DNA from 3 places in the Marinobacter sp. G5_S1_61_S3 genome. Region 3 is predicted to be linked to each of the others. Evidence: predicted binding sites of a transcription regulator. Region 3 holds the regulator's gene; each other region holds the start of a gene.

Region 1 (7,649 bases), on a different contig from region 3:
GCTGGCGAAGGTCAAAGGCGCCCCGGCAGGCGTAAAAGGCATCTCCCTGTTTATCGTGCCGAAATTCATCGTGGATGAAGAAGGCAACGCGACTGAACGTAACGGCGTGAACCTGGCCGGCCTGATTCACAAGCTGGGCTACCGCGGGACCACGTCAACGGCGCTCAGTTTTGGTGACGACGCACCCTGCCATGGCTATCTGGTGGGCGAGCCCCACCAGGGCCTGAAGTACATGTTCCAGATGATGAACGAAGCCCGTGTGGGCGTCGGCTTCGGCGCCGCCGTGATTGGTTATCGTGGCTACATGCACAGTCTGGAATACGCCAAGGACCGCCTGCAGGGCCGCAAGCCGTCAGAAAAGAACCCGGAGGCACCCCAGGTTCCCATCATTGAGCATGCCGATGTGCGACGCATGCTGCTGGCCCAGAAAGCCTACAGTGAAGGTGGCCTGGCGCTGTGCCTATACGGCGCACGCCTGATGGACGACCAGCACACCCATCCGGACGAGCAGAAGCGGATGGAAGCCGGCAAGTTGCTGGACCTGCTAACGCCAGTCATCAAGGCCTGGCCATCCGAGTTCGGCCCGAAGGCCAACGACCTGGCAATCCAGGTCTATGGCGGTGCCGGTTACACCCGGGAATACCCGGTGGAGCAGTGCTGGCGGGATAATCGCCTGAACCCGATTCACGAAGGCACCAACGGCATCCAGGCGCTGGACCTGCTGGGGCGCAAGATCTGGCAGGATCAGAGCCACGGCCTGCAGTTGCTGATGCAGGAAATGCAGGTGGACCTGGAAGCCGCCACCACCGATCGGTGCCAGCAATGGGCGCTGTCCCTCAGTGAAACCCTGCAGCAAGCAGTGAAAGTGACCCAGAGTCTGGGTAAATCCCTGATGTCGGAGGATCCCGACCGGGTGTTGGCCAACGCGTCCTGCTACCTGCACTTGTTCGGACATATCATCGTATCCTGGATGTGGCTGCGTCAGGCCAACGCCGCCGCCAAGGCCCTCGGTTCTGCCAACAGCGACGAAGAAAGGAACTTCTACCAGGGCAAGCTGCAGGCCGCCCAGTACTTCTTCCATTGGGAGTTGCCTACTGTGGCACAGGATCTGGTGCTGCTCCGCAACCAGGACGACACCTGCATGAACATGAAGTCGGAGTGGTTCTGAAACTGGCGGACTGACACAATCTAAACCAGACTGTAGGCTGGCCCCGGAACGCAGGTTTCAGCGTACCGGGGCGCTTTCCTATCCTGCTGCATCCACAGGGAAGAAGCTGCCATGACGTCGGGACACGCCTCCAATGCCTATCGCCCGGTACGCTGTGAAATTCACAGTTTGCTCCGGGAGTATCTGACCTCTTCAAAACTGGCCGAGATTGTCTATCGCGACGATGCCGGTCAGATCTGTACGACCCACGATGTCATCCGCGATCTCTTCAGTCGCGCTGGCCAGGAGTTTGTTTTTCTTGGGCGGGGGCACATGGTTCGCCTTGATCACGTGCTGACACTGGACGGTAAGGTCGTAGCCGGAGCCAATTAATGGCTACAGGTTATTGCTTTCGCTAACTTATTGTCGCTGCTAACAAAAACGTAATTCCCAAGTAATTGTGCCCGCTCCGTCACGGCCGTAGACTTGTCGCTGTTGTTTTCACACGCCAAAGAAAGGACACAGTTATGAACAAGCTGACACTGAGCGCACTGGCACTGCTGATGACGCTGGGCCTTGCGGCCTGCAGCCAGGATGACAACGAAGGCGTCGATCTCGAGGAAGCCGGCGACAACGTTGAGGAAATGGCGGATGACGCTGGCGATGCGGTCGAAGAGACCTACGAAGATGCCACCGGCCAGAATGACAGCGCCTGGGACGAAACCAAGGACGCTGCTGGAGATGCCGCCGAAGAAACTGGCGAAGCAATGGAAGAGACCGGTGAGGAAATGGGCGAAGCCGCTGAGGAAGCCGGCGACTCCATGCAATAAGATTGCGTCTGTGGCCTGCCCTTTATGGGCAGGCTTTTTTGGTTGTAAGAAATTGTTAAAGAAACTGTCTTTTTACTGTCTGAAATCTGTCACTTAACCCACCGACACTGTTCTCTCGAAAACCAATAACCCACCCGAGAGAGAGCAGGACCATGGCAAAGCATGATCTGGATTCCAACTACCTGGATCCCAATTACGAGCCCGTAGTCAACCATTCAAGCAACACGCCCTTTCATCAGGTCCTCGCGGCCCGTATGCAGCGCCGTACTGTTATGAAAGGTTCTGTTGGCGCCGCGTTGGCCAGCGTAATGGGCTTGGGCCTGGCCGGCTGTGGCAGCGATGATGACGATAACAACGGCTCCTCCACAGGAGGAAGTTCCGCCAACACGGATCTTGGTTTCAATGCGGTTGCCGTATCGAGCGCTAACGAAGTAGTTGTTCCAGAGGGTTATTCCTCGGTCACTTTTCTGCCCTGGGGAACCCCGATCACTGGTTCTTATCCTGAGTATAAAGCCGATGGCACCAATACCGGTGCCGATCAGGAACAGCAGGTTGGAATGCACCACGACGGTCTCCATTTCTTCCCGATAGACCAGAAGGCCGGTGGCAACAGCTCAACGGAAGGCCTGTTGGTGATGAACCATGAGTACATCAATCAGTCTGCACTCCATGCCAATGGGCCGACCAACGCCGGTGATAATGGTGGCGTGCGCCCCGCCGATGAGGTTCGCAAGGAAATTGCCGCCCATGGTGTGTCTTTAGTCCACATCAAGCGTGACGCCAACGGTACCTGGGACGTTGTCTTCGGCAGTCCATTCAATCGTCGTATTACCGGCAGCACCGAGATGGACATCCGTGGCCCGTTACGTGGGTATAGCAAGCTGGTCACAACATACAGCCCCAATGCGACGGAAACTCGCGGTACCCTGAACAATTGCGCGATGGGCCTAACGCCCTGGGGCACCTACCTGACCGCGGAAGAGAACTGGCACGGCTACTTTGCCAATAGCGACGCAACTCAACCTCGCGAGCAGATCAGACATGGTGTTGGCAGCTCCAGCCGGTACGACTGGGAATTGGCAGACAGTGCGGCTGACCAATATGTACGGTTTAATGTGAGTACGACCGGAACGGCTGCGACTGACGACTACCGCAACGAAGCCAACACCTACGGCTTCATGGTTGAAATTGATCCGTTTACGCCGGAAAGCAAGCCCCAGAAACGTACTGCGTTGGGACGCTTTGGTCACGAAGGCGTCATCTTTGCGCCGGCGAAGGAAGGTGAGCCGGTGGTGTGCTACTCCGGTGACGACTCCCGTTTCGAGTATATCTACAAGTTTGTGTCGTCTCAGCCATACTACGCCTCGACGGCCGGTGGCTACCTGCTGGATGAGGGAACCTTGTACGTAGCCCGCTTTAACGCGGATGGCTCTGGTGACTGGCTGGCGCTGGATCTGGACGACGCGGATTTCGCCAGCAAGGTTGCTGCGGTCGAAGGCAGCATGGTCGGCGATATCCAGTTTGATGGTTTTGAGAATCAGGCTGACGTTTTGCTAAATACGCGACTCGCGGCCGATATCGCTGGTGCTACAACGATGGACCGCCCGGAATGGGGCGCTGTTGATCCCAACTCTGGCGAGGTCTATTTCACCCTGACAAACAACTCGAACCGGGGCCAGCCAGGGTTCGACGACGTCAACGCCGCCAACCCGAACTCTCCCAATGCCACCGGCCACATCATTCGCTGGACTGAAGAAGGTAGCGATCACACGGCTACCAGCTTTGACTGGGACATCTTTGTCTTCGCCGGCGAGCAGGGTACGGAAACTGTTGTCGATGGTGAGGCCGTCGTCTCCCTGAACGATGATAATATTTTCAACAGCCCGGATGGCCTCTGGTTTGACTACAATGGCCGGCTGTGGATCCAGACCGATGGCTCTGATGCTGACCCGTACTTCAACAACATGATGCTGGCCGCCAATCCGGAGACACGCGAAATCAAGCGCTTCTTCGTCGGGCCCCAAGGTTGTGAAGTAACTGGCGTTGTCAGCACACCGGACGTTAAGACCATGTTCGTGAACATCCAGCACCCGGATGGTAACTGGCCGAACGCGGCCGAGTCCCGTCCCCGCGACGCCACTGTTATCGTAACCAAAGACGATGGCGGTGTGATCGGCGCCTGATCGCCTGATAGAGGCGCCACGGGCGCACACCGACAAGAGCCAGCCGTAACGCCGGATTCTTCCAACAGGACGTCTCCGGCGTTACGGCTTTTTTGTTTCAGTTTTTCATCGATCTGCCGTAAAACCAGTATTGGTCAACTAAAGTAGCAGTTATAAGTAAAGGTCAATTCTTTACTCTCACGAGTAATCGTCAAAAAAGATGCATTCACTAATAATGAAAATAAAGAGGTGGATATGGGTTTGCTCAGTCGGCCTGTTCTGGTTGTGGGGGTGTCAGTCGCCGTTGTCGTCGCCTTTGGGGCTTTCCTGGTGGCGCCGTTGATAGGGTTGGATAGCGCGTCGCTGGTGGCGGGCGTGGTTATTGGCCTGGTCGTCGCCACCGCGTATCTGGTGTTACGCGTTCTGGAACCGGTTGAACGTTCCATCAAGCAGCTCAACGCCGGTAAGCTGCCAGCGGATAGTCCGCTGGGCAAACAGTGTGCAAGCCTCCTTGCGGACGCCAAAGCAGGGCGGGCACTGGTGGAAACCCTGTCCGGCAGTGCCGATAAAAGTGCCATTTCTGCGGCCCAGGTGTCCCACGCGGCCGACCAACTAAAAAACCGCCTGGATCGACAGGTCAGTGAAACTGCACAGATGGCGGAGTACGCGGGTCAGATTACCGAGAGTGTGCGTGAATCCGCCCAGCAGGCCACCGATGCTGCGACCATGGCTCTGCAGAACCGTCAGGTGAGCGTTGAGGGCCGTGATGCGCTGACCTCTGCCATCAATAGCGTGCGAGCCGTGCACGAGCAGTCCAGCGAGAACCTCAGATTAATTCAGGAACTGAACGAGAAATCCAACAAGATCCAGGGTGTCACCACCACCATTCAGGGCATCGCGGAACAAACCAACCTGCTGGCCTTGAACGCGGCAATTGAAGCCGCTCGTGCCGGCGACCAGGGGCGGGGCTTTGCGGTGGTTGCCGACGAGGTCAGGCAATTGGCCGGGCGAACCGCGCAGGCAACCGGTGAGGTGGCCGAAACGCTGCAGGAAATACGTTCCGATACCTCCCTGATTGTTTCGCGGATCGAGGACCTGGCCAAGAGCGTTGAATCCGGCTTGGAGTCAGTTGAAAGCGTTGGCGAGCGCCTTGATCAGATTCGTGATCAGTCTGACCGTGTGCAGCAGCAGGTGGCGCGCATTGCCGAGATTGACCAGAACAACGAGCAGAGCCTGCAGCAGGTATCGTCGGCCATTGAAACGGTTCGGGATCAGATTACCGAGAGCGATACCAGCGTTGCGTCGCTTGCCCAGCAGGCAGCGACACTGATGGAACTGGCGGAAGAGGCCAACGCGGCATTTGCGTTGAACAGCGATGAAAGCTATCACCGCTTCTTCTACGACCAGGCCCGGCAGGGTGCGGACCGGATTGGAAAGCTCTTTGAAAAAGCGGTTCGCGATGGGCAACTGGCAGAAAGCGCCCTGTTTGATAAGCAAAGAACCCCCATTCCCAAGACCGATCCACAGAAGTATTCCAGCAGCTTTGATCGGTTCACCGATCAGCAACTGCCCACCGTTCAGGAAGCGGTGAAAGGGGCCCACCCGTCGATGGTCTTCGCGATTGCCGCCGCGCCGGATGGCTATGTGCCGACCCACAACCGTGATTTCGCCCATGCGCCAACGGGCGACCCGAAAGTGGATCTGGTAAAGAGTCGCAGCAAACGGCTGTTTAACGACCGCACCGGTGCTCGGTGTGGCAGCCATACCCAGAATATGCTGCTACAGACCTACCGCCGGGATACTGGCGAGGTTATGCATGACCTGTCAGTGCCGATCTACGTGAATGGCAAGCACTGGGGTGGCTTCCGCCTGGGTTACAAACCGGACAACCGCTAAGTTCCAGCGGTTTCCGGCTCCTGTTGCTGTGATACACTGCGGGTGTGGAGCCAGAGGAGAGTGACTTGTCCGAGCACGAATACATCCCCGCCAATGCAGACCCCATAGCACGACGTGAAGAGCCAGGCCGCAACCTGGCGGTGCTGGTTTATATCCTGCAGGCGCTGTCGTTCTTTGTCGGTGGCATTACCGGCCTGGTGGGTGTGATCATCAATTACGTCAAGCTCGATGACGTAAAGAGCACCTGGATAGAGCCTCATTTCCGTTGGCAGATACGAACCTTCTGGATCGGGCTGTTATGGACGGTGATTGGCATCGTGACGACGCCACTGATCATTGGCTGGTTTGTGTTACTGGGCATCTCCATCTGGATCATCTACCGCATTGTGAAAGGCGCCCTGGCGTTGAACGACGGGAAGCCACCGGAACCTCACTGATCCTCGGTCACTTCCCTTAACCGGGTGGCGCTGATGGCGCCGGCCAGCCCCATGGCGCCCAGCGTCAGTATCACCGCCACGTCGGATATCATCGATACCAGCGCTGTCAGCCCGCCCGTTGCCAGTAACAGCACCCCAATAACGGTATTGCTCACGGAGGTATAGTCGGTGCGTTTGTTGCCGCCTGCCATATCGACCAGATACGTTTTACGTCCCAGTCGAACCCCCGCATGCGCAATGCTCAGCACGAAGAACCCGGCGGGATAGAACCAGATGCTGGAGGTTGCTTCGCCGGCAAACAAAGCGGTCAGGCCCACCGTCAGGCAAGCGCCACTGGCGACAATGGCACCGCGAATCATTACCCGCCGGCTGGACTCGTCCGCCATCCAACCCCACACGCTGGCGCTGATGGAACTGGCGAGGCTGCTCGCCAGCAGAAAGACGCCCAGAAGCCACCCGGTATCAGAGTTTTTCTGGGCGAGCACGACAAAGTAAGGCGACGCCAGCGCTGAGCACAACAGCAGGGCGCGGGTAATCACGAAGTGCCGGAAGGGCACGTCATCCCTGAGAAGGGACAGGCTTTTGAACGCGTCCCCAAGCGCATTGCCGCCACCGCCGGTTTCGCCCTCGTATTCATCAACAGAGGCGAATAGAAAGCCGGCAATAACCCAGAGGCAGGCAGCCAACAGGAGCAGGAGGGTGTAGAAAAGTACGCCAGGGTCACCCCGGTTCCAGAACAGCAAGGCGGTGAGGATGACTGTTGCGGTCCCACCGATGGTGGAGGCCAGGCCAGACAGCCGCCCTCGGCGTTTCTTCGGGATGCATTTCCCCTGCACGTCCTTCATGGACACCGAGCAGAACCCCCGGGCCAGGGAAAACAGCACCAATGCGCCCACCACGCCGGCGCCCGCGGCGTAGCCCTCCAGGAACCAGACGCTCGCCGCCATGCCCAGAACACTGGCCGCCTGGCCAAAGCTTCCCAGGGTCCAGAACCATTTGCGTACAGGCTTGCGCCGGACCCAGGCACCGATCACCATTTGCGGAATCATTGAGCCGGACTCCCGGATCGGAACCAGCCAGGCCACCAGGGCAGGCGCTCCGATAGCGCTCAAAAGCCAGGCCAGCACGGTCTTGGGGCTGATCAGCAAGTCACCAAGTTTGGTCAGCACATTGCTGC
Region 2 (7,649 bases), on a different contig from region 3:
CAACCTGGTATAAACATTCAAGCGGGATGCCGGCCCCTATTCTGGGGCCGGCTCATCAGCCAAACGGCCATCAAGACACCGTGTAACACCAGGAACGGTATGGCAATCAGCAACAATCCATTCCAGTCAAACGCCGCCAATACCGCACCAGCACTCAGTGCAGCTGTCGCCTGCGAGCCGAATACCATCAGGTCGTTGAGCCCCTGAACACGGAACCGCTCCTCATCGCGATATCCCTGCGGTAATAGCGTGGTGCCGCCGACAAACAGGAAGTTCCAGCCTACTCCCAACAGGATGAGTGCAAACAGGTAGTGGTGAAAGCTGATACCGCTGAACGCCAGGGCCACACACCCCAGATAGGCCAGCAATCCCAGCCCCATCATCCTCGGAATACCCACCACACGAATGAACCAGCCACTGATCAGCGACGGCAGATACATGGCCATGATGTGAATCTGAATGACCCACTTGGCATCTTCAAGCGGGTGGTCGGCCACTTCCGTCATACTCAGTGGTGTTGCCGTCATGATAAAGCTCATGAGGGCATAACCGATGGCCGCGGAACTGATCGCCGCCCAAATGACCGGTTGCCTCAGGATGCTGGCCATTGGACGACCGCCCTCCCCCAAGGCTTCCCGTACTCGCTCCCCGCTGGCGCGGTACCCGAAAACCAGTACGACCATGGCAACCACCTGCACGGCACTCAATGCAAGCCAGCCGCCCATGAAAGGGTGCTCGGCTTGGCCTCCACCGCCCAAAAGCGCAATTTCCGGCCCCAGCCACGCCGCTACGAGGCCGCCTAGAAGCACCCTGGCTGCTGCGGAGCCAGCCATCTCGGGCGCTACCGACTCCATGGCCGCAAAGCGGTATTGGTGAACCACCGCCAGCCCGGTTCCGCCCACAACCGCCGCAACGCACAAGAACGGGAAACTCGCACTCCAGGCTGCCAGCGCACCGAACAACCCGGACACCACACCCGCCAGCGTGCCAAGCAACATAACCGGCTTGCGCCCCAGGCGTTCCATCAGCCACGTAGCAGGCTTTATAGCCAGGACCGTTCCAACTACCACAAGGCCCACGGGCAAGGTTGCCCACTCAGGTGATGGCGCCAGAAGACGTCCGTGAATGCTTCCGATAAAGACGATGAAAGGCGCTGTACACATGGCAAGCGCCTGGGCGGCGACCAGTATCCATACATTGATCGGCATTGGGTGGGCCTATTTCTTGCGGTAGATGATCCCTGGGTGGCACTGCACCATTTCGTAGAGATGAGGCAACCCGTTCAGCGATTCCGATGCTCCCAGTATCAGGTAACCACCGGGATTGAGAGTGGCATGGATACGGGTCAGGATGTCCTTTTTAAGCTCTGCCGAAAAGTAGATCAGTACGTTCCGGCACATAACAATGTCAAACTTCCCGAGCATGTAGCGTTCAAGCAGGTTCAGCTCCCTGAATTCCACCATGCTCTTGATTTGCGGTCGGATCTGCCAACTGCCATTCATGGCGGGAGTGAAAAACTGCTTTTGCCGCTCGGGTGACAGACCCCGACCAATGGCGATCATTTCGTACTCGCCACGGCGCGCAACCTCTAGAACGCTTTTGGAGATGTCGGTGGCGGTGATCTTCACATCCCGCAGCCTGCCCGGCCGCTGGCGACGAAATTCTTCAATAATCATCGCTACCGAATAGGGCTCCTGGCCTGTCGAACAGGCTGCAGACCAGATACGAAGTGACTGCGCTGATTTTCTGTCGCCAAATTCCGGCAGCAGCTTTTCCTGCAGGATGCGGAACGGGTGATTGTCCCGAAACCAGAGGGTTTCATTCGTCGTCATCGCGTCGATCACGACTTCCTTCAAACTGCTGCGACCGGTTCTCTTCACGCGATCCAGCAGATCACCCAGGGTTCTCAGCTCGTTCTCTTCCATGATCCGCCGCAAACGGCTTTTTACCAAATACTGCTTGTTCTCCCCGAGCAAAATGCCACACGCATCCTGCAGGAATGATTTAAAGGCCTCGTATTCCTGTGGCGTTATTTCAGCTTTCATTGGATCTCATTATCGAGTGAGTCGGAAGTAACGGAGGAGCGTCACTGCTCGCGGTCGACAATTTCCATGACTCTTTCAGCCAGCTCATCGGGGCTGAATTTAGCCATGAAATCGTCAGCGCCCACCTTCTGCACCATCGCCTTGTTAAACACGCCACTCAGGGACGTGTGCAGCATGATAAATACATCCTTGATTGCAGGCTCATTTTTACACTTGGTGACCAGAGTGTACCCGTCCATTTCCGGCATTTCGACATCGGATATGATCAAACACAGGTGATCGGCGGCGCGAGAGCCATCTGCCGTAATCTCTTTCAGATAATCCAGGGCCTGCCTGCCATCATTCTTGGTCACCACTCCCATACCAATGGCAGTGAGACATCGCTCAATCTGGCGTCGCGCCACAGCGGAATCGTCTACAACCAGCACCGGCAGATGGCCAGGCACCCGCTCTGAACTGCGATTGCGAACCTCTTCGGTGACATCTTCCTCAAACGGCGACACTTCAGACAGGATCTTTTCAACATCGATGACCTCTATCAGCTTGTCTTCAAAGTGCGTTACCGCTGTGAGGTAAACGTCTTTGCCCGCACCCTTGGGTGGCGGCAGGATGTCTTCCCAGTTCATATTCACGATGCGGTCGACACCAGCCACCAGGAAACCCTGGGTTTTTCGGTTGTACTCAGTAATGATCACGAAGCTGGTGGCCATCTCTTCCTTGGGAATACCGGGAAGCCGGATTGACATACCTAGGTCAATGATTGGGATAGTCTCGCCACGAATATGGGCCACGCCCCGAACCATAGGGCGACTGTTCGGCAACGATGACAGCCTGGGGCACTGCAACACTTCCTTGACCTTGAAGACGTTGATGCCGTACATCTGCCGGCCACGAAGGCGAAATAACAGAAGCTCCAGACGATTCTGGCCCACCAGCTGGGTGCGCTGATTTACACTGTCCAATACCCCTGCCATCGTTTATATCTCCCACTCGAAACGTCTTGCTGCCGGCACGCATCTTGCTGCGTTATTCTAAAAAGTCGCGTGGAACCGGCTATGTGCCGGTTTATTGACTCACTCGATAGGCTTAACGGCCGAATCCGGAAATCATTAGGATATTCCTGAACTCGGGGCTTTACCCGGTTAATGACAGCATAGGACAAACTGCCGCGTATGCGCATTACCAATTTCGCCATCATATTGTTATTCACCGTAACAGCCGGCCCGGCAATGGCCTCCACGACCACGTCCGAACAAATTCAAAGCAGCGCGGAACAATTTCTGGAGGCATTTTCAGAGGCTCAGGCAAACGAAGGCTTTACGGTTTCCCACGATACCGGCCAACTCGACGCACGCCTCTCGCTCGCAACCTGTGATACCCCACTCAGCGTATCGTTTAGCGGCGACCCCTGGAGGACCACCCAACCCTCGCTACTGGTTTCCTGCGAGGGCGAGCGCCCCTGGCGCATGTTCCTTCCGGTATCCGTCACGATAACCGGTGAAGCCATGGTCGCCGCCCGCCCCTTGGGGCGCGGCGAACGACTGACGAAAGCGGCAATACAGTCGGATAACGTGGTGGTGAATTCGATTCGACGGGGCGCAATAACCAATGTCGACCAGTTAGTGGGCATGGAAATGCGCCGCGGCGTGAACGCCGGTACCGTATTTACACCGGATTTGGTGCTGGCCCCGGCAGCGATCGAACGCGGAGACCATGTTATCATCAGCGCCCGCAGCGGCAATTTTTCGGTAAACTCAAGGGGTAAGGCCCTGGCTAGTGCCGGGATTGGAGAACAGGTTCTGGTTGAGAACCTCTCGTCCTCCCGCACCGTGCGTGCCCGTGTGACTGCTCCCGGGCATGTCGAGATTCCCATGTAACCTCGTTCCCGGCATTGATTCACCGGAAACGGCAATCTGTTGCCGGTTTTTTGGAAAGATGACAAGAGTGTCATTTAACTCTTGCAAAAATCGCTAAAGAAACGTCAGGCCATGCCGATAGACAGGTATGAAATTTTGGAGCCGCCCAACGCGGCCGACCAGTTAAGCAGGTAACGTTATGTCAGTTGACTTTAATGGAATAGGCCCAGGCCAGGTCAACACCCAGAAAACCACGGCCGATAAATCTTCCGCTACCCAGAGCACTCAGCCCTCTACAGCTGAGCAGGCAAAGACCCAGGCGCAAGGCGCCCGTGGTGAAAATGTCAATTTGAGCAGCCAGGCGAAGAACCTGAAACAGCTCGAACAAAAGCTCGGCAGTTATCCGGAAATGGACGATGACCGTATCGAGCAGATCCGCTCTGCCCTTGAAAGCGGCTCCTACAAGGTTGATGCAGAGAAACTGGCCCAGAAAATGCTTGAGATGGATGAAAGCATTTTCGGGTGAGTAGATCATGGCCGCAATTGATGAACTGAAAGACCTTTTATCTCAGGATATCCGTCAACTCGAATCCCTGGCGGACGTCCTGCAGCAGGAAAAAGCCTGCCTTTCCACATCTGATATCCGTAAACTCGAATCACTGACTGGCGAGAAAAACACTCTGTTGGGTCAGATTCGTGAACGGGCCAAACTCAAAATCCGCCTTCTGGTGTCGATGGGGTTTCGACCTGAAAACGGAGCACCCTCACGGTTTATTCTCAGCGCCGGCCTGTCAGATGTTTACGACTTGTGGCGGGAGGCCGACGAACGCCTTAAGACCTGTCACCAGTTGAATAGCAATAATGGGCGGGTTGTCAGTCACCTTCAGAAGCGCCTTTCACGTCTTACTGATATATTCCGCGGCGTTTCCGGGCACCAGACCCTCTACGGTGCTCAGGGCGAGCAAAAGGCCGTATCACACCGTACCGTTCTGGCGAGCGCCTGACGGCCTCTGGGCTCCGAAAACGTCGGAGCCTAACGCATCCCATTAGCGAGTATAGATCGTCATCTGTGAATCGGGATGGAAGCGGATATTGTCGAGGGCAATGTTCCCCATGGACGGTCCCTGACTGCCGCTGACCCGTATATTGTCCATGCGGATCTGTTCGATCCTTTCCGGGAACGCCAGGGTGAGTCCGCCATCGTCACGAACCGTGTAACGGGGAACATCATCCCGATAATGCACACCGGATATCGTAAGATCAGAATCCAGGAAGTTCAGCACCGGCACGAAAATGTTCGCTGTTAGTTTCAGGCCTTCGATGACATCCGGATCAACCTCTCCTGTCCCGTCGTTACTTCCGGTCATGGCAGATACCGTGGCGATACGATCCAACAAGGATTGATCACCCTGCCCCGACACGCCGGCCATCTCGTCGTCATTAAGCGGCGCCAAACCGGCACGCTCGTACAATTGCGCGGCGTCCGTAACGTCTCGTGAATCATTCGTGGTGCTGCCAGCGGCAAAACTGACCAATGGCTGAAAAGGCAATACCGCCATAGTGACCAGTGCAGCCGCGTTGCGGTAACGGGATTGGTGCTTGAGAACCCGATGCAACTCGCGCTCGGTAATCCAGCCGGACTGTATAAACACCTCGCCGAGCCGCTGACCGGTCTCATGCTGTAGGCGCAGGCCCTCTTCCAACTGAATTTCGGAAAGGTATCCCCGGTTTATCAGCAACCGACCGAGACGGGATTTTTCTTCGAAGCCCTGACGGATTTTCAAGGTATGCCTCCAATAGCTTCACAGTGATTGCCGTACAACCTGGCCCGGTCAGAGTGCATCAATGCCGCTGATGCGATAAAAGGTTAGCTGATAGTCATGAACTCCGCAGGGAATATGCCCGACTTGACAAGTATTATCTGCTAACATCCTGCAACAGACTGGATTCATGGGAACAGTATCGCAGCAAACATTCCCGAAGCTACCTACTATTCCCTGAACTAACTACGTGAGCCATTATAGAATGACAAATTTCGTAAAACCGTTTCGTTATGTGATGCAAATCGCTCTATCTGTAACCTTCATGCTGGGTATCGGCAACTGCCTGGCGGCAGAAGGGCAACAGAATGAGCTGCCCCAGGTGATTATTGAAACCAGCGAAGGTGCCATTGAGGTGACTCTGCGCCCGGACATCGCTCCCGAGACCGTTGAGAATTTTATTGCCTATGCCAAAAACGGGTTCTACGAGGGAACGCTGTTCCATAGGGTCATTCCAGGTTTCATGATCCAGGGCGGCGGTTTTGATCAGGATCTAAACCAGAAGCAGACCCGTAGCCCCATCCGGAACGAAGCCAGGCCAACCGCCAAAAACCTTCGCGGAACCATCGCCATGGCCCGCACAAGCTCACCGGACTCCGCCACGTCCCAGTTTTTTATCAACCTGACCGACAACGATTTCCTGAACGCAGGTGTCCGCGGCCCGGGCTACGCGGTATTTGGCAAGGTGACAGGGGGAATGGGTGTTGTGGATGCCATCGCCAGCAAGAAAACGGTGAGATCCCGAGGCATGGCGGATGTACCCCAGGAACCCGTCATTATCCGTAGCGTTTCGGTCCGGCAAACCGATACCGCGGCAGAGTAGCCCATCAAGCCTACTGACCGGATACGATGATTGTGACTGACCCCAGGCTACCGTCCATTGAAACCGCAGACATTGATTGGAGCAGTGGCGCACCCCGCTGTCGCCGCTTTGGCGATGTTTACTTCTGCAGCGAGAACGGCCTTGAAGAAGCGCGGTATGTGTTTATCGGCCAGAACCGGCTTCGCGAACGTTTCTCCTTATTGCCCGCAGCCTCCTCCTTCGTCATCGCGGAAACTGGGTTTGGTACTGGCCTGAATTTCCTCGCAGCCTGGCAAGCCTGGAATGAGACAGCCACACCACGCAACGGCTGCCTGCATTTCGTCTCCGCCGAACGCCACCCGTTGACTCCGGAGGACCTTGCCCGAGCACTTACGATGTGGCCGGAGCTCAAGGTCTACGCTGACCAACTGCTTGAACAATATCCTGCCCCCATCACCGGTACCCATCGCCTGGTACTCGCCGGCGGTCACGTCAGGCTGACCCTGTTTTTCGGCGACGTAGCCGATGCCTGGCGTGAGCTGGATTTTCAGGCGGATGCCTGGTTCCTGGACGGTTTCGCGCCCGCTAAAAATCCGGGCATGTGGACGAGTGAAGTCATCGACGCGATGCCGGGCCACAGCAAGCCCGGCGCGACGATCGCCACCTTTACATCCGTTGGCGAGGTGCGGAGACGGCTGATTGCTGCTGGCTTTGCCATGCGAAAAGCACCCGGATTTGGCCAGAAATGGGACATGTTGACCGGCACACTGGGTGATGCCACCAGCCCCGGAACACCACCAGCCGCGAATGATGTTGAATCCATTGCCATCATCGGCGCCGGGGTTGCCGGCAGCCTGCTCGCCCGGAATCTGGCGGAGCGGGGATTGCATGTCACGGTGATTGACCAGGCTCAAGAGGCTGGAACAGCCGCCTCTGGCAATATCCAGGGTGCGCTGTATGTCAAACTGGGCATTGAGTTCAACGATCAGGCAAAGCTCGGTCTCTCATCGTTGCTGTTCAGTCAACGTTACTATCAACAGTTCGGCGGGGAGCACTGGCATCCTTCCGGGCTTGTTCAACTGGCGCACAGTGATAGCGAGCAAGACCGTCAGAACCGCTTCATCGC
Region 3 (7,649 bases):
CACCGGGCCCGCCCAGCCTTCAATAGTTTTCTTCTGCAGCGAGAAGTCTTTGGTGGCCTCGTACGTCAACAGGGCACCGACTTCCTGAGCCAGCTCCCGGAAATTCTTGGTGCTGATGTCTGAGCGGCGCATCAGGCCGAGTTTATGGCGGATAAGGGGGTGCTTGACCTCGTGAATTGGCATGGGCTCACCTTTGCGTCTGGGTCGATGATGTGGTTGTGGGCGCAGTAAAGACGCCAGCAAATGGCGCAAGGATACCGTATCTTGCCGAGTCCGTCAGGCGCGGTGACAAGAAAAGCCGTAAGGGGTGGTACGGATCTTGCGAATACCCCGTCAAACGATGCGTCTGCGTCAAAAAAACGACCCGCACACCCCTGCGGTTAACCGCCAATCGGAGAGTTTCCCGGCATGGACCGAGCGCTAGTCCTCAATAATGTCAAATCCCTGACGCGGGGTAATATCGGCATTCCCGTGATGTTGATGGGATTGCTGGGCATGATGATTCTGCCCATGCCGGCGTTCATGCTGGACGTTTTCTTTACCTTCAACATCACCTTGTCGATCGTGATCCTGTTGGTGTGTGTCTACGCCTTGCGGCCGATGGAGTTTGCCTCCTTCCCGACCGTTTTGTTGGTGGCAACACTGTTGAGGCTGGCGCTCAACGTTGCCTCCACGCGGATTGTTCTGCTCAACGGCCATGAGGGCGGTGATGCGGCCGGTAAGGTGATCGAATCGTTCGGCGCGGTCCTCATCGGCGGTAACTACGCGGTTGGCCTGGTGGTCTTCGCCATTCTCATGATCATCAACTTCCTGGTGGTCACCAAAGGTGCCGGCCGGGTGTCGGAAGTTAGCGCGCGTTTCACCCTGGATGCCATGCCGGGTAAGCAGATGGCTATCGATGCCGACCTTAATGCCGGTCTTATCAACCAGGAAGAAGCCAAGCATCGCCGGGCTGAAATCGCCCAGGAGGCCGATTTCTACGGCTCCATGGACGGCGCCAGTAAATTTGTCAAGGGCGACGCCATTGCCGGCCTGTTGATCCTGGCCATCAACCTGATCGGTGGCATTGCCATCGGTATGCTTCAGCACAGTCTCGATTTTGGTACCGCTACACAGAACTATGCACTACTGACCATTGGTGACGGCCTAGTGGCACAGATTCCGTCACTGCTGCTGTCGACGTCTGCAGCGATCATGGTTACCCGGGTAACGTCCAGCCAGGACATGGGCGGGCAGATACTGCAACAAATGTTCAACGCTCCCAAGGCGCTGGGTATCGCTGCTGTTATCCTCATCATCCTTGGCCTGATTCCTGGCATGCCGCACGTGGCATTCCTTGGTCTGGGCGCGATTGCCGGTGGTATTGCCTGGTACATATGGCAACAGGAGCGCCAGACCGTTGAGGAAGATGGTGTGTTCCCGGTCCGGGGCGGTGGTGCCCGTCCGGCAGGCCCGGGGCGCGACCTGCCGCCCGGTGGTGAGGGCGGTGAACACAGTGCCCAGCTGCCGCCGCCGGGGGAAACCCGGGAACTCGGTTGGGACGATGTGGCCACCGTGGATGTCGTGGGCCTGGAGGTGGGCTATCGCCTGATTCCCCTGGTGGATAAGTCCCAGGGTGGTCAGCTTCTCAGCCGCATCAAGGGCGTTCGCAAAAAGCTCTCACAGGATCTGGGCTTCCTGATGCCTTCGGTCCATATTCGCGACAACCTCGACCTGATGCCCAATGTTTATCGCATCACCCTGATGGGGGTGACCATTGCCGAGGCAGAAATCCATCCGGACCGTGAACTGGCGATAGACCCAGGTCAGGTGTTCGGCAAGATCGAGGGGATAGAGGGCAAAGACCCCGCCTTTGGCCTGGACGCCAGTTGGATCGAACCGGACAAGAAAGACCAGGCACAGACCCTCGGTTATACCGTCGTGGACGCCAGTACCGTAGTGGCAACACACCTCAACCAGATCCTCCAGAAACACGCCCACGAACTGCTTGGCCATGAGGAAGTCCAGAAGTGGCTGGAACAGCTCGAGAAAGTATCTCCAAAGCTGGCGGAAGAACTGGTACCCACCACCATTTCCATCAGCCTGCTGCTGAAGGTGCTGCAGAACCTGCTGAAAGAGGAAGTGCCGATCCGTGACATGCGCTCTATTGCCGAAGCGATCGTGAACGTTCATCCGAAGAGCCAGGACCCGAAGCTGCTGACCACGGTTGCCCGCCAGTCACTGCGCCGGATGATTGTCCAGAGTATCTGTGGCAACGACACAGAGATCCCGGTGATCACTCTGGATCCAGACTTGGAACAGTTATTGCTGAAGTCCATGCAGCAGAGTCAACAATCCGGCGGTCAGGAAGACATCGGGCTGGTGCTGGAGCCAAATATGGTTGAGAAGCTTCAGAGGTCGCTCCAGGACAGCGTTCAGCGCCAGGAGATGTTGGGCAAGCCGGCGATTCTATTGGTTTCAGGGCCCTTGCGCCCGGTACTGGCGAAGTTTGCCAGCTACGGAGTAGAGCGTCTGCATGTACTGTCGTACCAGGAAATTCCGGATAACAAACAGATCACTATTGTCGCATCCGTCGGTCAGTAAAGGCCGCGGCTGGAAAGGCGGAAGGCGCTGGAAAGCGCTGACCGGGGAGGAAGCATCATTATGAAAGTTAAGCGGTTTTTTGCCCAAAGCATGGCAGAGGCACTGCGTCAGGTGCGGGATCAGATGGGTCCCGATGCCGTAATCCTTTCCAATCGTCGTGTGGATGGTGGCGTCGAAATTGTGACAGCGCTCGATTATGACGAAAATATGGCGCGCCAACGCCTCGGTGACGCTGCGCGGGAAGCCACCAATGGCTCACGGCTAGCCGAAATGCAGGCGGAACAGCATCGCCGCCTGGAGGACGAACTCGGCCGCTCTCGCGATCGTATTCGGGAAGTGCGGGAAAAGCGCGCGACCTATGGTAATGCGGTTGCGGTTGCGGGTGGGGACTTCGGTCACGCTGGCTTGTCGAAAGAATCGCTGGCCGACGATGACATGGTGGTTGAAGAGCCTACCGCTGCCAGCGCTGCCTATTCCGGAGAACTGGCGCAAATGCGTGCGGAGATCAGTTCCCTTCGTGACCTGGTCAGTGCCCGGAATGGCGGTGAACCCGAACAAACAGCGGTGAACGCAGTACAGCAGAGGCTGTCTGAGAGGTTGCAGGAGTTTGGTCTCGGGCTGGAGCTCGCCAACTCTCTGTCCCGGCGCCACCGCGCAGGCCGGCTTGAGGATGGCTGGAAGCAGTCTCTGAAAATGCTGGCCGCCGGTGTGAAGACCGCGCGTACTGAATGGGCGGATGAGGGCGGTGTCTACGCCCTGGTGGGCCCAACCGGGTCCGGCAAGACGACGACCATCGGCAAGCTGGCCGCGCACTATGTGCTGCGCCACGGTGCCGACTCTCTGGCGCTGGTCACCACCGATCGCTATCGGGTCGCGGCCCATGAGCAACTATTTGTATTCGGGCGCATACTGAACGTTCCAGTTCGGGTTGTGGACGAAACCCATTCCCTGGACGACATACTGGACGAACTGTCGGACCGGCACCTGGTGTTGATTGATACCGCTGGCCTGACCAGCACCGACAAGGGCTACGAGGAGCAGCTTATGGAGCTGGCTCGCAGTCACCATCGGATTCGAACCCATCTGGTGGTTTCGGCAACCAGTCAGCCGCGCATCATGAAATCCGTTTGGCATTGCTATAAGATGGCAAATCTTACGGGTTGTGTGATGACCAAAATCGATGAAGCACTGACCCTGGGTGAATCGCTGGGATTCGTCATGGAAACGGGATTGCCGGTGGCGTATTACACCGACGGGCAGAAAATCCCGGAAGACCTGCACCACGCTGAGTCCATTCCGCTGGTGCGGTTGGCCGTGGAGAGGCTGAAGAAACTCCAGCAGCAACAGGCAGTCGCTGTTTAAAAACAACACAGCCTGCGGTTAAACGCGGCAAGAGATCAGAGTCAGTATGAGCAAACCACATCCGGTACAGGTGATTGCCGTTTCCGGCGGGAAAGGGGGCGTTGGCAAGAGCAACGTATCAGTGAACCTTGGCATCGCCCTAGCACAAATGGGACGGCGGGTGGTGCTGCTCGATGCCGACCTGGGCCTTGCCAACATTGACGTTCTGCTTGGCATTACCGCCAATCGTAATATCCAGGACGTCATCGCCGGGGAATGTGACCTTCGGGATGTGTTGGTCAACGGCCCCGGTGGCATCAAAATCGTGCCCGCGTCCTCAGGTACCCAACGCATGACCCAGCTTTCCAATCTGGAGCACGCTGGCCTGATCAACGCGTTCAGCGAACTGGGTGACCAGATCGATGTGCTGATCGTTGATACCGCTGCGGGTATTTCCGAATCGGTGGTCAGTTTCCTCCGAGCCTCACAGGAACTATTACTGGTTGTCTGTGATGAACCTACCTCTATCACCGATGCCTACGCCCTTATAAAGCTTATGAACCGGGATTACGGCACCAACCGCTTCCGTATACTGGCCAATCAGGTCAGGAATGAGCAGGAAGGTCGCCATCTGTTTGAAAAACTGACCCGGGTTACCGAGCGCTTTCTTGATGTGGCACTACAATATGTGGGTATGGTGCCGTATGACGAGGCCGTAAAAAAAGCGGTACAGCGCCAGCGTGCCGTGCTGGACGCCTATCCGCGGGCAAAAGCATCGTTGGCGATCAAGAGCCTCGCGGAGAAAGTGGATAGCTGGCCGCTGCCATCATCGCCCCGGGGACATCTGGAATTCTTTGTGGAGCGGCTCGTCGAAGTCTGATTTTGATCCTGTCACTGAATAGCCGGATACATGACATTGGCGAAAGAACTTGGAACCTACAACCGGACGGGTACACGAGGACCTTCCCAGCTCGTTGAGGAGCAGGCCCCGCTGGTCAAAAAAATAGCGCTTCACCTCATGGCGCGGCTGCCGGCATCTGTCCAACTGGATGACCTTATGCAGGCAGGCATGATTGGCTTGTTGGAAGCTGCACAGCGATACAGTTCCGACAAGGGGGCTACCTTTGAGACATACGCCGGGATCCGGATTCGCGGAGCCATGGTAGATGAAATTCGCAAAGGTGACTGGGTACCCCGATCCGTCCACAGGAACTCCCGCCGCATTGCCAAAGCCATCAAGGCTGTCGAGGACCGCCTGGGTCGGGAAGCTCAAGACTCGGAAGTAGCCGAGGAGCTGGGGCTGGACCTCGACGAATACTATTCCTCCCTGAGCGATGCTAACAGTGGCCGACTTTTTAGCCTGGATGAGCTCAATGAATCCGGCGAGCTGCCGATAGAAGAAACAGAGGACAGTGATAACCCGTTGGATGGCTTGGCGTCCGACAACTTCCGGAAGAGCCTGGCAGCTGCGATTGGTGACCTGCCCGAGCGAGAAAAGCTGGTGCTCAGCCTTTACTATCAGGAAGAATTGAACCTGAAGGAAATTGGTGCTGTGTTGGGTGTCAGTGAAAGCCGGGTCAGCCAGATTCACAGCCAGGCCGCGCTCCGTCTGCGGGGGCGTCTTACTGGTTGGCAGAGCTGAACAGGCCGCCAGTCCCATTGAACAGCGTTACCAGGCATTCTTTACTGTAGCCTTTTGGTAACCGGTGCTTTACAACCGGCTCAAAGGCCACACAATAAGCGGTTAAACTACCGGCCTGCTAGACTGTGAGCCGGAAGCCAAAAACGAATTCCGGGCGTTTTTAACTGGAGGTCCCATTGGACAAGAACATGAAAATCCTGATTGTGGATGACTTCTCCACAATGCGACGGATCATTAAGAACCTGCTTCGCGATCTCGGTTTTACAAACACTGACGAAGCAGACGACGGCAATACAGCACTGCCTATGCTCAGGAGCGGCAAATACGATTTTCTGGTAACCGACTGGAATATGCCAGGGATGTCCGGACTCGATCTGCTCAAGGAAGTCCGTGCCGATGACAGCCTGAAAACCCTGCCTGTGCTCATGGTGACCGCCGAGGCGAAGCGCGACCAGATTGTCGCTGCTGCGCAGGCCGGTGTGAACGGCTACGTGGTCAAGCCCTTCACGGCAGCCGTACTCAAGGAGAAGATTGAGAAGATCTTCGAACGCATCCAGTAATTCAGAGGTCGGACGGCTCCCATGAGCAATAGAAAAAAAGACCCACAGGGGCTCGACCCGGAGGTCACGGAGAAACTCCGCAGCCAGGCGGCCGAGTTGGTTGAACAGGTCAACGCCGGGGACTATGGCCGCGCGATGACGCTGATCAATGAATTGAGCGAGGTGAGGGACCAGAGCCTGTATCGGGAAGTCGGCCGCTTGACCCGCAGCCTCCACGAGGCGATCCGCAATTTCCAGATCGATCCCCGTAACGCCGAACAGTCAGAAGCTCTGTCGAAGATGACCGATGCGTCGGATCGCCTTGAGTACGTGGTTCAGATGACCGGTAAAGCGGCCAATCGGACCATGGATCTGGTTGAGGAGGCTATGCCCAAGGCCAGCGCCCTCCGCGACGAGGCCGCCGAGCTGAGAGACCAGTGGCAGAAACTGCGTCGCCGCGAGATGGCGCCGGCTGAATTTCGTGAGCTCTATGCCCGTATCGACACGTTTTTCGTGACCCTGAATACCGATGCCGGGGCGATGTACGACAACTTGTCGGAAATTCTTCTGGCCCAGGATTTCCAGGACCTCACTGGGCAGGTGATCCAAAAGGTCACCACTCTGGTTAAAGAGGTGGAAGAGCATCTGTTGAGCCTGGTAGTGATGGCGAGTCATGTGGACCAGATGACCGGCACCGTGCATGAACTGGAAGAGCGGGAAAAGATATCGGCGGAACAGGGTGTTGGTCCACAGATCAAGGCCGAAGAACGCGAAGACGTAGTATCGGGACAGGACGATGTTGATGATCTTCTGTCCAGTCTCGGTTTCTGAGTAAGAGAGGGTAACGCATGGCGCTTGATGCCGATGAAGAGATCCTGCAGGACTTCCTTGTTGAGGCAGGCGAGATACTCGAAAAGCTGTCGGAGCAACTGGTCGACCTGGAACAAAACCCGGACGACAGCGATCTGCTCAACGCCATCTTCCGAGGCTTTCACACCGTAAAAGGCGGCGCTGGGTTTCTGCAACTCGATGCCCTGGTGAACTGCTGTCATTCCGCGGAGAACGTCTTCGATATACTGCGCAACCATAAGCGCAAGGTAGACTCGGAACTGATGGACGTGGTGCTGGAAGCCCTGGATCACGTCAATGCCATGTTTGAACAGGTTCGCCACCACGAGGAACCGACGCCAGCTCCCGAGGAACTGATTGCCGCTCTGGACGCATTGGCGCAGCCGGCAGGGGAGTCGTCGCCAGCAAACGCAGCGGTCGCTCGCGAAGAACAGAACGAGAGCAATGAAGCCAGTTCTGGAGACGATGGCGGTGATATTACCGACGACGAATTCGAGCGGTTGCTGGATGCCCTGGAAGAGGAAAAGACCAGCGCTCCGGTTTCCAGTGACGACGGCAATGAATTTTCAGGCGGTGACGGAGGGAGCGGAGACGACATCTCCGATGATGAATTCGAGGCCCTGCTGGACCAATTGCATGGCAAGGGACAGTTCTCAGGCCCGCCTGAAACCGGCAAGACAGCCCCTGACAGCCAG

The links. Region 3 encodes FliA, which starts transcription of late flagellar genes. Its sites were predicted from a motif close to CTAAAGTTTNNNNNNNNNNNGCCGNTAA; they were not measured.
Positions count from the first base shown of each region.
Region 1: the regulator FliA is predicted to act here: its motif matches at 4,256-4,283, upstream of ACTRWH_RS09095 (methyl-accepting chemotaxis protein).
Region 2: the regulator FliA is predicted to act here: its motif matches at 4,016-4,043, upstream of flgM (flagellar biosynthesis anti-sigma factor FlgM).

Region 1 covers NZ_JBQKUK010000007.1:205,760-213,408, forward strand. The annotation lists gene ACTRWH_RS09075 (acyl-CoA dehydrogenase) at 1-1,168, shown strand, start outside; gene ACTRWH_RS09080 (hypothetical protein) at 1,280-1,540, shown strand; gene ACTRWH_RS09085 (hypothetical protein) at 1,675-1,977, shown strand; gene ACTRWH_RS09090 (alkaline phosphatase PhoX) at 2,130-4,160, shown strand; gene ACTRWH_RS09095 (methyl-accepting chemotaxis protein) at 4,395-6,035, shown strand; gene ACTRWH_RS09100 (DUF4870 family protein) at 6,101-6,472, shown strand; gene ACTRWH_RS09105 (MFS transporter) at 6,466-7,649, opposite strand, start outside.
Region 2 covers NZ_JBQKUK010000008.1:93,678-101,326, forward strand. The annotation lists gene ACTRWH_RS09555 (sodium-dependent transporter) at 1-13, shown strand, start outside; gene ACTRWH_RS09560 (MFS transporter) at 18-1,208, opposite strand; gene ACTRWH_RS09565 (CheR family methyltransferase) at 1,218-2,045, opposite strand; gene ACTRWH_RS09570 (chemotaxis protein CheV) at 2,087-3,019, opposite strand; gene flgA (flagellar basal body P-ring formation chaperone FlgA) at 3,218-3,922, shown strand; gene flgM (flagellar biosynthesis anti-sigma factor FlgM) at 4,101-4,427, shown strand; gene ACTRWH_RS09585 (flagella synthesis protein FlgN) at 4,435-4,905, shown strand; gene ACTRWH_RS09590 (hypothetical protein) at 4,948-5,685, opposite strand; gene ACTRWH_RS09595 (peptidylprolyl isomerase) at 5,927-6,544, shown strand; gene mnmC (bifunctional tRNA (5-methylaminomethyl-2-thiouridine)(34)-methyltransferase MnmC2/FAD-dependent 5-carboxymethylaminomethyl-2-thiouridine(34) oxidoreductase MnmC1) at 6,574-7,649, shown strand, end outside.
Region 3 covers NZ_JBQKUK010000005.1:46,598-54,246, forward strand. The annotation lists gene upp (uracil phosphoribosyltransferase) at 1-183, opposite strand, end outside; gene flhA (flagellar biosynthesis protein FlhA) at 409-2,583, shown strand; gene flhF (flagellar biosynthesis protein FlhF) at 2,644-3,945, shown strand; gene ACTRWH_RS05905 (MinD/ParA family protein) at 3,992-4,804, shown strand; gene ACTRWH_RS05910 (RNA polymerase sigma factor FliA) at 4,835-5,566, shown strand; gene cheY (chemotaxis response regulator CheY) at 5,743-6,126, shown strand; gene ACTRWH_RS05920 (protein phosphatase CheZ) at 6,148-6,936, shown strand; gene ACTRWH_RS05925 (chemotaxis protein CheA) at 6,954-7,649, shown strand, end outside.